4 regions of the Oceanobacter antarcticus genome follow, and region 1 is predicted to be linked to each of the others. Evidence: predicted binding sites of a transcription regulator. Region 1 holds the regulator's gene; each other region holds the start of a gene.
What was found. The regulator sigma-54, encoded in region 1, starts transcription at its own class of promoters, with help from an activator protein. The targets are predictions, from matches to a motif close to TGGCACNNNNNTTGCTNT.

Region 1 (3,128 bases):
CATCAGTCACCTGCCCATGCATGGCCGCGCCCAGAAAGGCATTGGTTATCTGCCACAAGAAGCCTCGATCTTCCGCAAGCTCAGCGTCGAAGACAACATCATGGCCATTCTGGAAACCCGCACAGAACTGCAAAAACAACAACGCCAGCAACAGCTGGAACAACTGCTGGACGAATTTCACATCCAGCACATTCGCAGCAGCCTGGGGATGTCACTCTCCGGCGGTGAACGCCGCCGGGTAGAAATTGCCCGGGCACTGGCCGCCGAACCCTCATTTATTTTGCTCGATGAACCCTTTGCCGGTGTCGACCCGATTTCCGTATCCGACATTATGGCCATCATTCGCCAGCTCAAGGCGCGCGGCATTGGCGTACTGATTACCGATCACAACGTCCGCGAAACCCTCGCAATTTGTGAAAAAGCCTATATCGTAGGCGGTGGACACATTATTGCCGAAGGCAGCGCCGATGAAGTACTCGCCAACGAACAGGTTCGGGCCATCTACCTTGGTCAGGACTTCCGTCTTTGATTCTTACTGGCTTACAGGGCTATGATGCCCGGCGCTGTTTCATTTCGACACCATGAAAAGCATTCCCAGCCTCACAGGCTGGCGTATAATGCACAGACCATGCCGACAACCGATGAACTATAACGCTGTATGAAAGCATCGCTTCAGTTAAAAATGGGTCAGCAGCTGACCATGACCCCCCAGCTGCAACAGGCAATTCGACTGCTGCAATTGTCTACCCTTGATCTGCAACAGGAAATCCAGGAAGCCCTGGATTCCAATCCCATGCTGGAATTCGAAGAGTCCGAGCACGACGACTACACGGATGCTCAGCAAAACAACGGCGATCAGGAACGAGAAGCCGCCGTCACGGCGACAGCGACCGACACAGACGCCCAGGAACTGGGTGAACAGTGGTCGGACGACAAGATGCCGGATGACCTGCCGGTCGACAGCAATTGGGACGATACTTTCCAGACTACCGCTGGCGTTTCCTCCGGCTCAGGCTCTGTCGGCGACGACGACTTTGACTACGACTCCCGTCATGCCACCTCCGACGACCTGCAAGGGCATCTGGAATGGCAACTGAATCTGACTCCCATGAGTGATGTCGATCGCGAGATTGCCACCATGCTGATTGACGGTGTCGACGACGACGGCTACCTCCACACCACCATAGACGACGTACTGGGTTCCATGGATCCGGAATTTGGGGTTGAGGAAGACGAAGTCCAAGCCGTACTCAAACGTCTGCAACAGTTTGATCCGGCTGGTGTTTTTGCCCGCGACCTGCGCGAATGCCTGATCCTGCAGTTAAACCAGCTACCAGCCGACACTCCCTGGCTGGCAGAAGCCAAACTGGTGATCGGTGACTACATTGCCTTGCTGGGCAGTAAAGACTACCCCACGCTGATGCGCAAAACCCGGCTGAAAGAAGAAGACCTCAAAGCCGTCTTGCGTCTGGTTAAGGAGCTGAATCCCAAGCCAGGGGCCGGAATCAGCTCCGAACAGTCAGAATACGTTGTGCCCGACGTGATCGTGCGCAACATCCGCGATGAATGGCGCGTTGAACTGAACCCGGATATTGCCCCAAAACTGCGGGTAAACTCCGACTACGCCTCGCTGGTGCGCCGCTCGGACAGCAGTGCTGACAACGCCTTCCTCAAAGATCACCTGCAAGAAGCGCGCTGGTTTATCAAAAGCCTGCAAAGCCGCAACGAAACCCTGCTGAAAGTCGCCACCAAAATTGTCGAATATCAGCTCGACTTTTTTGAGCAGGGCGAAGAAGCTATGAAACCACTGGTACTGCATGATATTGCCGATGCCGTTGGTATGCACGAGTCGACCATTTCACGGGTAACGACACAAAAATTCATGCACACGCCGCGTGGTATTTTTGAGCTGAAGTATTTCTTCTCCAGCCATGTCAATACCGATGCTGGCGGCGAATGTTCATCAACCGCCATTCGCGCCATGATCAAGAAGCTGATTAGCGAAGAAAACCCGCGCAAGCCACTGAGTGACAACAAGATCGCCGTCGTCCTCGGAGATAAGGGAATTCAGGTTGCACGCCGCACGGTGGCCAAATATCGTGAGGCAATGATGATTCCGCCATCGAATGAGCGGAAACAGTTGATTTGATCGACCCCGTCGATCCTTGTTCGGTTTAAAGCGAGCCATAAGGAGCCGTTTATGAGCATCAATATCAGTGGACACCATGTCGAAGTTACCGCAGCCATGGAAGAATACGTCAAGGAAAAACTGGTTCGCCTTGAGCGACATGCCGAACCCATTACCTCCGGTCAGGTTACCCTGACCCTCGAAAAGGGACGCCAGCTGGCAGAAGCCTCACTCCACGTCAGTGGTGCCGATTTTCATGCGACGTCATCCCATGACGACATGTACGCTGCCATTGACTTGCTGGCCGACAAACTGGATCGGCAAGTGCTGAAACACAAAGAAAAACTGGTTGCCCGACAGCACGGACAAGGCTGACACATGAGCATAGCGATTGCCGATATTCTTGCGCCTGAACGTACTCGTACCGATGTCGCCATGACCAGCAAAAAAAAACTGCTGGAGTTTCTGGCAGAGCTGATTGCTGAAGAAGTGGATGGCAGCTCATCGGATGAGGTTTTTGAACGTCTGCTTGGGCGTGAGCGCCTTGGCAGTACCGGCATTGGCGAAGGTATCGCTATCCCCCACTGTCGATTACGACAATGTGAACAGGCCGTTGGGGTATTACTCCACCTGCGTGAGGCCATCGACTTTGATGCCATAGACCATCAACCGGTCGATCTTGTATTTGCCTTGCTGGTGCCTGAAGAAGCAACAGACGACCACCTGAAAATACTGGCAACCCTGGCAGAAAATTTCAGCCAGAGCCAATATCGCCACCTATTACGCAGTGCGAGCAGCGACCAGGAACTGTATCAACGGGCGCTGGCCGACAACTGACCTTGCCCAAAACACGGAGACAGCACATGCGTCTGGTTGTGATCAGTGGCCGTTCAGGCTCAGGTAAATCCAGCGCACTGGCGGTGCTTGAAGACCTCGGGTTTTATTGCATCGATAATCTACCGGTCGATTTACTGCCAGCACTCGCAGGCTTGCCCTACAG
Region 2 (3,128 bases), on a different contig from region 1:
GAATCAGCACTTCAGGTGCTTTTTCCTGGACATACGCCGTGGCGGTGGCGGCATCGGTGTGCATTTTAAACACGGCAACGGTGGCATTCTGAAACCAGCTGACCTCGGCATTCAACTCGGCACGAGCCGCTTCTGCCAGCGCTTCCCAGTCGTAATTCAGATGCTCGTGACGCAGGGTCAGCTTGGTGCCATCGGCAACTTCATCACCGTAAATGGCAAACCCGGCGCTGTCCGGGCCGCGATCGGTCATCGCGATCAGCATGGGTTCAAACAGGGCACCGAGCTGGCTCTCCAGCGCCGGATTTTTCAGGTACAGACCTACGATTCCACACATCGCGTTATCCTCGTTTTTTCACAGTCGTATATTCATTACACACTTCGCTATGCCTGCTTCAGACCGAGCGAAACCGTTCCGCTTTTGCCGGGGCAAAAGCAGTGAATTCAGTATTTAAATGTTTGTTTCTCATTCCCATGCTCGCGCCTGGGAATGCAAACCGCAGGGCGACCACGCCGGAGCGTGGCAGCCAGTTACAGGTTACTTGGCACTGCTCAGAAAAATTCGCCGTAGCGTTTCACTTCCCAATCACTCACATGACGGCAGTAATCAATCCACTCGTCTTTTTTGAGCTTGATAAATTCACCCATCACTTCCTTGCCAATGGCGTCGGTCAGCACGGTGTCTTTTTCCAGCTCAGCAATGGCTTCACCCAGGGTTTGCGGCAGAATTTCAATGCCTTGCTCTTCGCGTTCTTGCTGGCTCAGTGCGTACAGATTGATATTCATCGGATCACCAGCTTCCAGCTCACGCTCAATGCCATCCATACCAGCAGCAATCAGTGCCGCGTGCACCAGATAAGGGTTACAACCTGAGTCTGGCAGGCGGAATTCCAGTCGTCCGTAAGGTACGCGCACCATGGCAGAACGGTTGTTGTCGCCGTAGCAGATATAGGCCGGTGCCCAGGTCGCGCCAGAGGCTGATCCACCCACCACCAGTCGCTTGTAGGAGTTCACCGTTGGCGCGGCGATGGCACACAACGCCTTGGCATGCAACAGCAGACCGGCGGTGAAGTGGTAAGCCATTTTCGACAACCCCATACCCTGCTTGTCACTGTCATCGCCAAACAGGTTCTTGCCACTCTCATCGCAAATCGACAGATGGAAGTGCATACCGTTACCGGTACGATCCGACGCGGGCTTGGGCATAAAGGAGCACACCATGCCAAGGTCGTTGGCAATTTCACCTGCGGCCATACGCACCAGGGTGAAACGGTCGGCAGAGGTCAGGGCATCGCTGTAGGTGTAGTTGATTTCGAACTGGCCGTTGGCGTCTTCATGGTCGATCTGATACACGTCCATGCCGACTTGTTGCAGGCTTTCCACCAGTGTTTCGAGAAACTCACGCGAGCGCGACAGCCCCTTGTAGTCGTAGCAAGGCTTGTCCAGGTTGTCGGTATCATCAACCGGCCCCAATGTGCCATCGGCGTTACGCTTGAACAGCGAGAACTCAGGTTCAAGACCGGTGTTTAATGTCCAACCCTTGTCGTCCAAGCGCTTGAGCTGGTTTTTTAACACCACGCGACTGTCGTAAGGATGTGGCTGATTATTGACGTAACCGTCACAGGCAATGCGGGCATAACCTGGCTGCCAAGGCACCGTCGTCAGACTGGCCAGATCACCACGGGCGAGGAAATCCGGGCCGTGTGGCTCCATCCCCATACCCCAGACCGCAAACCCGGCAAACCCGGCACCCTTTTCAACAACATCCATAAGACAATTGGCTGGCACTGACTTGGTCTTGGCCACACCGTGAATATCAACAAACTGCGCCAGCACATACCGAATATCATTTTCCGACATAAAAGCTTCGATTTCGGCGGCGGATGGGGTCGTGGACGACATACACTTGCTCCTGATTCCTGGGTCAGCTTTTCGCCGAACCTTTATTTCTCTTTAGGAAAATTAATTTCTTTAAGTGAATGCAACCCCTGTGCCATCACTTTCCTTGAGGGAATATTTTTTTCATATTGAACCGAAAGCCCCGATTTACCTATAGTGAGTCAATAAATTTTCCCGCAAAGAAACCCTCTTGCACCTGCTGTAATGGTTGAATGGCTGTTTTTTAGCACCATTAAAATGCAACCAATCACAAAATCGCACTACAGAAGGGCAAACCAGGTATTAATGGAGCTTTCAGATATGGAAGGAAACGACACCCGTTTTAATCTGGATCAGTACATTGCCATGAAGGTCAAAAAGGCCAGATTGGAAGAAGGATTAAAAATCACCGATGTGGCGCGAATTTCCGGCATCAGCCAGGGCATGGTCAGCAAAATAGAGAACGCCCAGGTCTCCACCAGTCTCGAAACCCTCAGTCGCCTTTGTACCGCCATTGGCCTGCCTATTTCGAAACTGTTCAGCGACTACGACCGCCCGGATGGCGGAGCCCACTTCACCCCGTCGGGAGCAGGACTGGAAGTCGTCCGCAGAGGCACCGACAAGGGCCATACCTACCAACTACTGACTTACCAACGCGGCGGCAAACGCAATTTTGAACCCTTCCTGATCACCATGGACGATCTGTCGGAAGTTTTTCCGACCTTTTCGCACCCCGGCGAAGAATTTATCTACATGCTGAAAGGCAGCCTGATTTACCGCCACGGCAACCACCTGTATGAAATGGGCCCGGGCGACAGCCTGACCTTTGATGCCGAAACGCCACACGGCCCGGAGAAACTGGTCGAAGTGCCGTTGCAATTGTTGTCGATTATTAACTACGTGGAAGAATAACGGTCGGCGGACTGGCTTTTCGACAGCCACGGAGGGCGTCCGTACAAACCGGCTCCGTCCGTGTCCGCAAAGTGTCCACTAAAATATAAGTGGACACTATCCTGAGGGCGCTTGTGGATTACCGCACACCATGGTGGGTAATCCTTGGGCGTTACCTGCTGAGTCAGCTTGCCTTAACGAGACACCAAGGCCAATTCGGCATCGCTATTCAGTACAGTCCACCAACTGTTGCCATCGGCGTCATAACCGACCAGCGGTTCGCCGGAGCAGGCAGCATCACGAGACGGTGCTGTTACGGTGTAGCTTTCCAGCCACAGGCCCTGGTAAATGCAGTCTGCGGA
Region 3 (3,128 bases), on a different contig from region 1:
TCTGGTCGCGATTAGCTTACTGCAGCTTGGTGACAGGCCGCGACTGTATTATGAGAGTCGGCGAAAATGTCAGCTCACCCACCTGTGAATGTGATCCAGTTCACAATCACAAATGGGTGATTCCCCTATCTCTCTGCCAGATTGTTACTGACATACCGCAACATAACGGCAGCTGTTGATCCAGCAACTATCAACGGTGTCACTCCAACAGGTATTATTTGAGAGATTCGCCTCCCTTTCACCGTCTCTGGAGAACACCATGTACATCGCCATGAACCGCTTTCGTATCAAACCCGGTTGTGAGCAGGACTTTATCGATATTTGGAAAAACCGCGAAACCTTCCTTGAAGAAGTACCCGGTTTTACTTCTTTTAACTTGCTGAAGGGTCCAACCACGACAGAGCAGGTCTTGTTTGCTTCCCATTCGGTGTGGGAATCCCAGCAGGCATTTGAAGACTGGACCAAGTCTGAAGCTTTCCGCAAGGCACACGCCAATGCCGGAGGCACACGTAAGGATATCTATATAGGGCCACCGCAGCTGGAGTGTTTTGAGGTGGTGCTATAACGTTTCTTAACATGACAGAACCCCAAAAGGCGCCGGAGCGCCTTTTTTGTCTGGTCGGCAACGGCAAATATCATCCATCGTCGCTGGTAGAGCCGATTTTGTGAATCGACAAATCCGCACCATTAAACTCTTCTTCTTCGGTCAGCCGCAGACCTGCCACAACCTTAACCAGACCATATACAATAAAGCCGCCGCCAACCGCCACCAGAACGCCAGCCAGCGAACCAATAACCTGGGCAGTAAAACTGACGCCTCCCAATCCACCCAGCGATTCCGCCCCGAAAACACCCGCCGCAATACCACCCCACAAACCACACAGACCATGTAAGGGCCATACACCAAGGACATCATCAAACTTGCTGAAACGGTTCTGGGCCAGAGTAAACACAAAGACAAACAATGCCCCGGCAACCCCACCAACCAAGAACGAGCCGATCGGGTGCATAATATCCGAGCCAGCACATACCGCCACCAACCCCGCCAGCGGGCCATTGTGAATAAAGCCAGGGTCATTTTTACCGACGACCATGGCCACCAGGGTACCGCCAACCATCGCCATCAGACTGTTCACGGCCACCAAACCGGAAATACCGTCAATCGTCTGGGCTGACATCACATTAAAACCGAACCAACCCACAGTCAGAATCCAGGCGCCCAATGCCAAAAAAGGAATGTTGGATGGCGCAAACGCCACGACACGACCATTGCGGTAACGTCCATTACGCGAACCCAACAAGTAAACCGCAGCAAAGGCAATCCAGCCTCCCACACCATGCACAACGACAGAACCGGCAAAATCGTGAAACGCGGCACCAAACTGACTCTCCAGCCAGTCTTGAAAGCCATAATTGCCATTCCAGATCATCCCTTCAAACACGGGATAGACAAATGCCACGGTCAAGCCAGACCCAATCAGGAACGGATAAAATTTGGCACGCTCGGCAATGCCGCCTGAGATGATGGCAGGAATAGCCGCAGCAAAGGTCAGCAGAAAGAAAAATTTGACCAACTCATAGCCATTGTTGGCTGCCAGGGTATCTGCGCTGGCAAAGAAGTGATTGCCGTAAGCAATTTGATAACCGATAAAAAAATATGCCAGTGTCGAGATACCAAAATCGGTAAGAATTTTAACCAGGGCATTTACCTGGTTTTTATGACGAACCGTCCCGACTTCGAGAAAAGCAAACCCCCCATGCATTAGCAGCACCATAATGGCACCCAGCAAAATAAACAGCGTATTGGTACCAGACATCAGTGTTTCTACGGCACTGTTAACACCGTGCAAATCCAGATTCCCCACGAGAATTCCCCTAATCGTTTACTCAGGTATTGACCGATAGACGCTATCGAGCAATGGCACCAAAATGGCGCTTCATATATTCAAGGAGATTGGAAAAGCAGGATTCATACCAAATTGTCAACTTTGACACAATTCAATATGATAATTTGCGCCATTACAGAGCAATATGGAAACTATAGGCACCAGCGCTGTGCGTAAATAATAAGTATTCAGTCTTTAAGTGAGGAAGTTAAGCTTTTTATAAGTGCCAAAGAAGAAAAAAATGTATCATTTCCGTGCAAAAATAAGACAAGAGCACCAGTTAAGTGCAAAGAAAAGATAAAACCTTGCATCGAACAAACAGACAATAAACCTGATATCCCCCTACAACATCTTGTAGGAGATCTTGTAGGGGTGGATCGATGACAGCGGAGAGCAATTGATTCCTTCACCGTATGGCTACAAAAAACTACTCAGCCATCTGAATATGGAAGCAATGATGAATATTCGGACGACGTGAATAATCAAAAGGAACAGACCATTTACTGACATTGCGGATACTGAGTCCACTCAACGCTTCTTCCTCGATGGCAAACTTGCGCAGATTGGTCGAAAAGATCAACGTTCCCCCCGGCTTAAGGCAAGCAACCGCCTGCTGAATCAACAGCACATGATCACGCTGGATATCCAGCACCCCTTCCATCCGTTTGGAGTTGGAGAAGGTCGGTGGATCCATGAAAATCAAGTCATACTGTTGTGAGCAGTCTGCTAGCCATTGCAGCGCATCAGCCTGCACAAATTCGTGTTTACTGGTATCAATGCCATTCAGATCGAAATTTTCCCGCCCCCAACCCAGATAGGTACGCGACATATCCACACTGGTGCACACAGCACCGGCTTCTGCAGCATGAACACTGGCAGTCGCGGTGTAACAGAACAGGTTCAGGAACGACATACCTGGCTGTGCTACAGCCCGCTTGGCTATTTCCAGACGGGTCGGGCGATGATCCAGAAACAGACCGGTATCGAGATAATCCTTCAGGTTCACCCAGACTTGCACTCGACCTTCCATGGTCGGAAAACGGTGCCGAATCAGGCCATCACTGGAACGTTTTTCATACTGCCGTTTGCCACTTTGACGTTCACGACGCTTGAGTACAATATGGTCAGCAGGAATACCTGTGACTTCAGGCAGCACCGCCAGCACATCCAGTAACCGTCGCTCGGCCTTAGCCTCCTCAATCGTTTTCGGTGGTACATATTCCTGTACATGTAACCATTCAG
Region 4 (3,128 bases), on a different contig from region 1:
CATCACCTTGAGCCGGGCGGCAATCTTGCCGGTCAGCGACACTGGTGGGCTGGTGACCTCATGCAAGATACCATCGGTACGATAACGCACCCGATAGCGTTTTTCGTAAGGTTCGAAGTGAATATCGGACGAGCCCAGTTTAATGGCATCCAACAGCATTTTATTAACAAAACGCACGATCGGAGCGTCGTCTTCTGCTGCGGTTGCTGTTTTTTCCTGGGCCTTGTCGGCGGCGTCCGGGTCTTCCAGATCAACGTCTTCCAGCTCACTGTCGAGATCGCCCATGCTGGTATCGTTGGCGGCCAGCATTTTATCCACCAACGCCTGCAGCTTGTTGTACTCAACAATCACCGGCTCAATGGTCATACCGGTACTGAATTTAAACTCATCAATCGCCTGTATCTGGGATGGGTCACTCTGGGCTACAAACAGGCGGTTGCCTCGTACCATTAACGGCAGGGTGCGGTGTTTTTCCAATTGTTCATTGCTGATCAGGTCACCAGGAATCAGATCAATATCAAAGGCTTCCAGATCCAGTAGTGGCAAGCCAAATTCTTCGGCTGCAGCGGTAGCGATTTGTGCTGGTGTGATTTTGCCAGATTCTGCTGCCACCTGGATAAAGGGCTGTTTTTTGTCGCGGGCCAGAGTCAGCAATTCCTGCAATAGAGCAGGTGCGATGCCGGATTCTGAAAGACGTTTTGAAATACCGTTAAGCGAGATCATGATTCACCTGAGACAAATCCATATTCAGAGAGCAACATAGCAAAATTGGTTGGGGTCGGCATCTGTGGTTTGGGCGAGACATAAAAAAGCCCCGCAATGGCGGGGCTTTTTTATGTCTTTTCAGTGTTACATTTGTGGCTGATAAGCGGTATCTAGGTCGGTAGCGCTTACAGTCCAGTCCAGAGTCAAGGCATCACCATTGATAGTACCAGACACTGTGTAATATTTACCATTGATCAAGCCACTAGCATTATTATCAAAGGTGATAGTAGCCGTTACAGCATCTCCATCAGTACTGGTCGCAGCCGTAGGCCAAGCCAGAGTGACGTCGTAATTGTCAAATGTAATATAAGCGGCTTCTGTTAGATCAGTACCATTATAATCCGCGATTGGACCCGCTGTTGCTGGCAGTATGCCGTAGCGGGCGAAGTAATCTTCAGTTGCATTCTGGATGCCTGTCAGGCTGGCTAAAGAAGTCTGTACTTCAGAGCGAGCAATGTAGGACTGATACTGAGGAATCGCCACAGCGGCCAAAATACCGATGATCGCAATTACGATCATCAATTCAATCAGGGTAAAACCTTTTTGCATCGTTTTCATGGAAGTCTCCACTCTCAAATTTTAGGGTTGTGCAACGTTTCAAGTGTCCTGCGAACGCAGTTTGAGGTGTCTTGACGACACCTCAGTCAAAGCACCGGGTAAACCCTGGAAGTCGAAGAGGGGGTGGCTTCCTGGAATTTGACCATCTGCTTCTTGCTCATAAACTATTAAGCGAATAGCGTGCCAGGTGTTGATTTTCGTGGAATGAGCGGGTTTATGTGACCCGGTTCTCGTTTCTTTTGCCCGGTTGTTGGTTGCTTAACCCGTTTTCAAAAGAGCGGGTTACCGGATCGGATATAAACTGACAAATATTGTCACTCAGGTGCGTGATTGTCAGGTATATCTGGCCATGTCTGTGGTTGTGACTTTTGCGGTTTTTATGGGCACGGACGGAGCCGGTTGGGCACGGACGGAGCCGGTTGGGCACGGACGGAGCCGGTTGGACACGGACGGAGCCGGTTGGACACGGACGGAGCCGGTTGGACACGGACGGAGCCGGTTGGACACGGACGGAGCCGGTTGGGCACGGACGGAGCCGGTTGGACACGGACGGAGCCGGTCCCTACAGGGGTGGGGTGCCGGGCAGGGCCGGTTGGGAACGGATGGAGCCGGTTGGACACGGGCGGAGGGGTGGGGCGCCGGGCAGAGCCGGTCCCCACGGGATGGGTGATGTGGGCGGGGTTATTGCGCGGTCAGTTCGTCAGTCAGGAAGACGATGGTATCAGGTACCAGGTCGAGGCTGATGACGTCGCCGTTTTGGCTGTTGGTGTCGGTATCCAGTACCAGCAGGCCGGGTTGGGTGGCGTTGGTGATAGCAATCCACAGGCGCTGGTTGTTGTCGATGGTGATGTCGCCGAGGCTGTAGCTGTCTTCCGGATTGCTGACGCTGTTGGTCATCAGGCTGTTAATGTCGATGGCGTTGGCTGTGGTTGTGATGGTGGCCTTGTCGCTACCGGGATTGATCTCATAGAGGTAGCTGGCGACACTGCTCCATCCGGCTTCGACGCTGATGTTGACATAGGCTTGCTGGTCGCTGACCACGGCGATGTCTTTGACATGGTAATACTGCGGTGTTGCGGCGCTGGTGTCGTTCAGATCGGCGAAGGTGGTGCCGTCGATCAGGTTGCTAACGGCATAGGTGGTGGTGTCGATTACATCCAAGCCACCGCTGTTGCTGCCGTAGTCACCACGGGCGGCAATGTACAGTTGGCCATTGAGCAGCTCCAGCGTGCCAGGGTTGGTAACGGTGAGAGGAATGCCCTTGAGGCCGTCGGTCTGGGTATCAGTATCGATTTCTGTCAGGGTATCGAGATCGTATACCACCACGTAAGCAGTGTTATTGCCGTCAATGCCATAGCGCTGGGTCAGAATAAACAGCTGGTTGTTGTCGATGGCGGCATCGACCATGTTGGGTTCGGTGCTGTAGCCATCCAGCGCTACCCGGTAGTCGGAGAGGTCGATTTCAGCCACTTTGAAGTCAGCTTCACTGCTGGCGGTGGTATCTACTTTCCAGGCGCTGTTGGCACCGTAACGAAGCAGCCAGCCGTATTGGTCATCCTGATGTACCAGAGTATAGGTATTGGCGCTGCTGTCACCATCGTCGTTGGTGGTGTAGGTCCATTCCGGGGTGCTGAGACTGCTAGTGGCGTCGTAGCGGCTGATGGTGTCGATACCATATTGGCCAATACGATAAAGCCAGTTGGCGTCGCTGGCGAGGGTGTAGCTGGTGCTGGTGGCACTGAAGAGCTGTTGTTGTACCGAGCGGTCGCCGGTGATATTGCCGATGGCGACCTGGCTGCTGCTGT

Region 2: glnT (type III glutamate--ammonia ligase) is a predicted target of sigma-54. The motif match lies at 1,976-1,993, and genes of this name have one in related genera.
Region 3: WG929_RS13230 (ammonium transporter) is a predicted target of sigma-54. The motif match lies at 1,960-1,977, and genes of this name have one in related genera.
Region 4: WG929_RS02985 (pilin) is a predicted target of sigma-54. The motif match lies at 1,492-1,509, and genes of this name have one in related genera.

Annotation. Positions count from the first base shown of each region.
Region 1 covers NZ_JBBKTX010000007.1:19,521-22,648, forward strand. The annotation lists gene lptB (LPS export ABC transporter ATP-binding protein) at 1-529, shown strand, start outside; gene WG929_RS07015 (RNA polymerase factor sigma-54) at 659-2,149, shown strand; gene hpf (ribosome hibernation-promoting factor, HPF/YfiA family) at 2,201-2,503, shown strand; gene ptsN (PTS IIA-like nitrogen regulatory protein PtsN) at 2,507-2,965, shown strand; gene rapZ (RNase adapter RapZ) at 2,992-3,128, shown strand, end outside.
Region 2 covers NZ_JBBKTX010000011.1:89,959-93,086, reverse strand. The annotation lists gene WG929_RS10440 (class II glutamine amidotransferase) at 1-334, opposite strand, end outside; gene glnT (type III glutamate--ammonia ligase) at 550-1,899, opposite strand; gene WG929_RS10430 (helix-turn-helix domain-containing protein) at 2,197-2,787, shown strand; gene WG929_RS10425 (metallophosphoesterase family protein) at 2,961-3,128, opposite strand, start outside.
Region 3 covers NZ_JBBKTX010000015.1:126,771-129,898, forward strand. The annotation lists gene hmuQ (heme-degrading protein HmuQ) at 260-565, shown strand; gene WG929_RS13230 (ammonium transporter) at 636-1,850, opposite strand; gene rlmKL (bifunctional 23S rRNA (guanine(2069)-N(7))-methyltransferase RlmK/23S rRNA (guanine(2445)-N(2))-methyltransferase RlmL) at 2,314-3,128, opposite strand, start outside.
Region 4 covers NZ_JBBKTX010000003.1:26,912-30,039, reverse strand. The annotation lists gene pilB (type IV-A pilus assembly ATPase PilB) at 1-723, opposite strand, end outside; gene WG929_RS02985 (pilin) at 850-1,323, opposite strand; partial or broken gene WG929_RS21400 (hypothetical protein) at 1,657-1,908, opposite strand; gene WG929_RS02980 (hypothetical protein) at 2,005-3,128, opposite strand, start outside.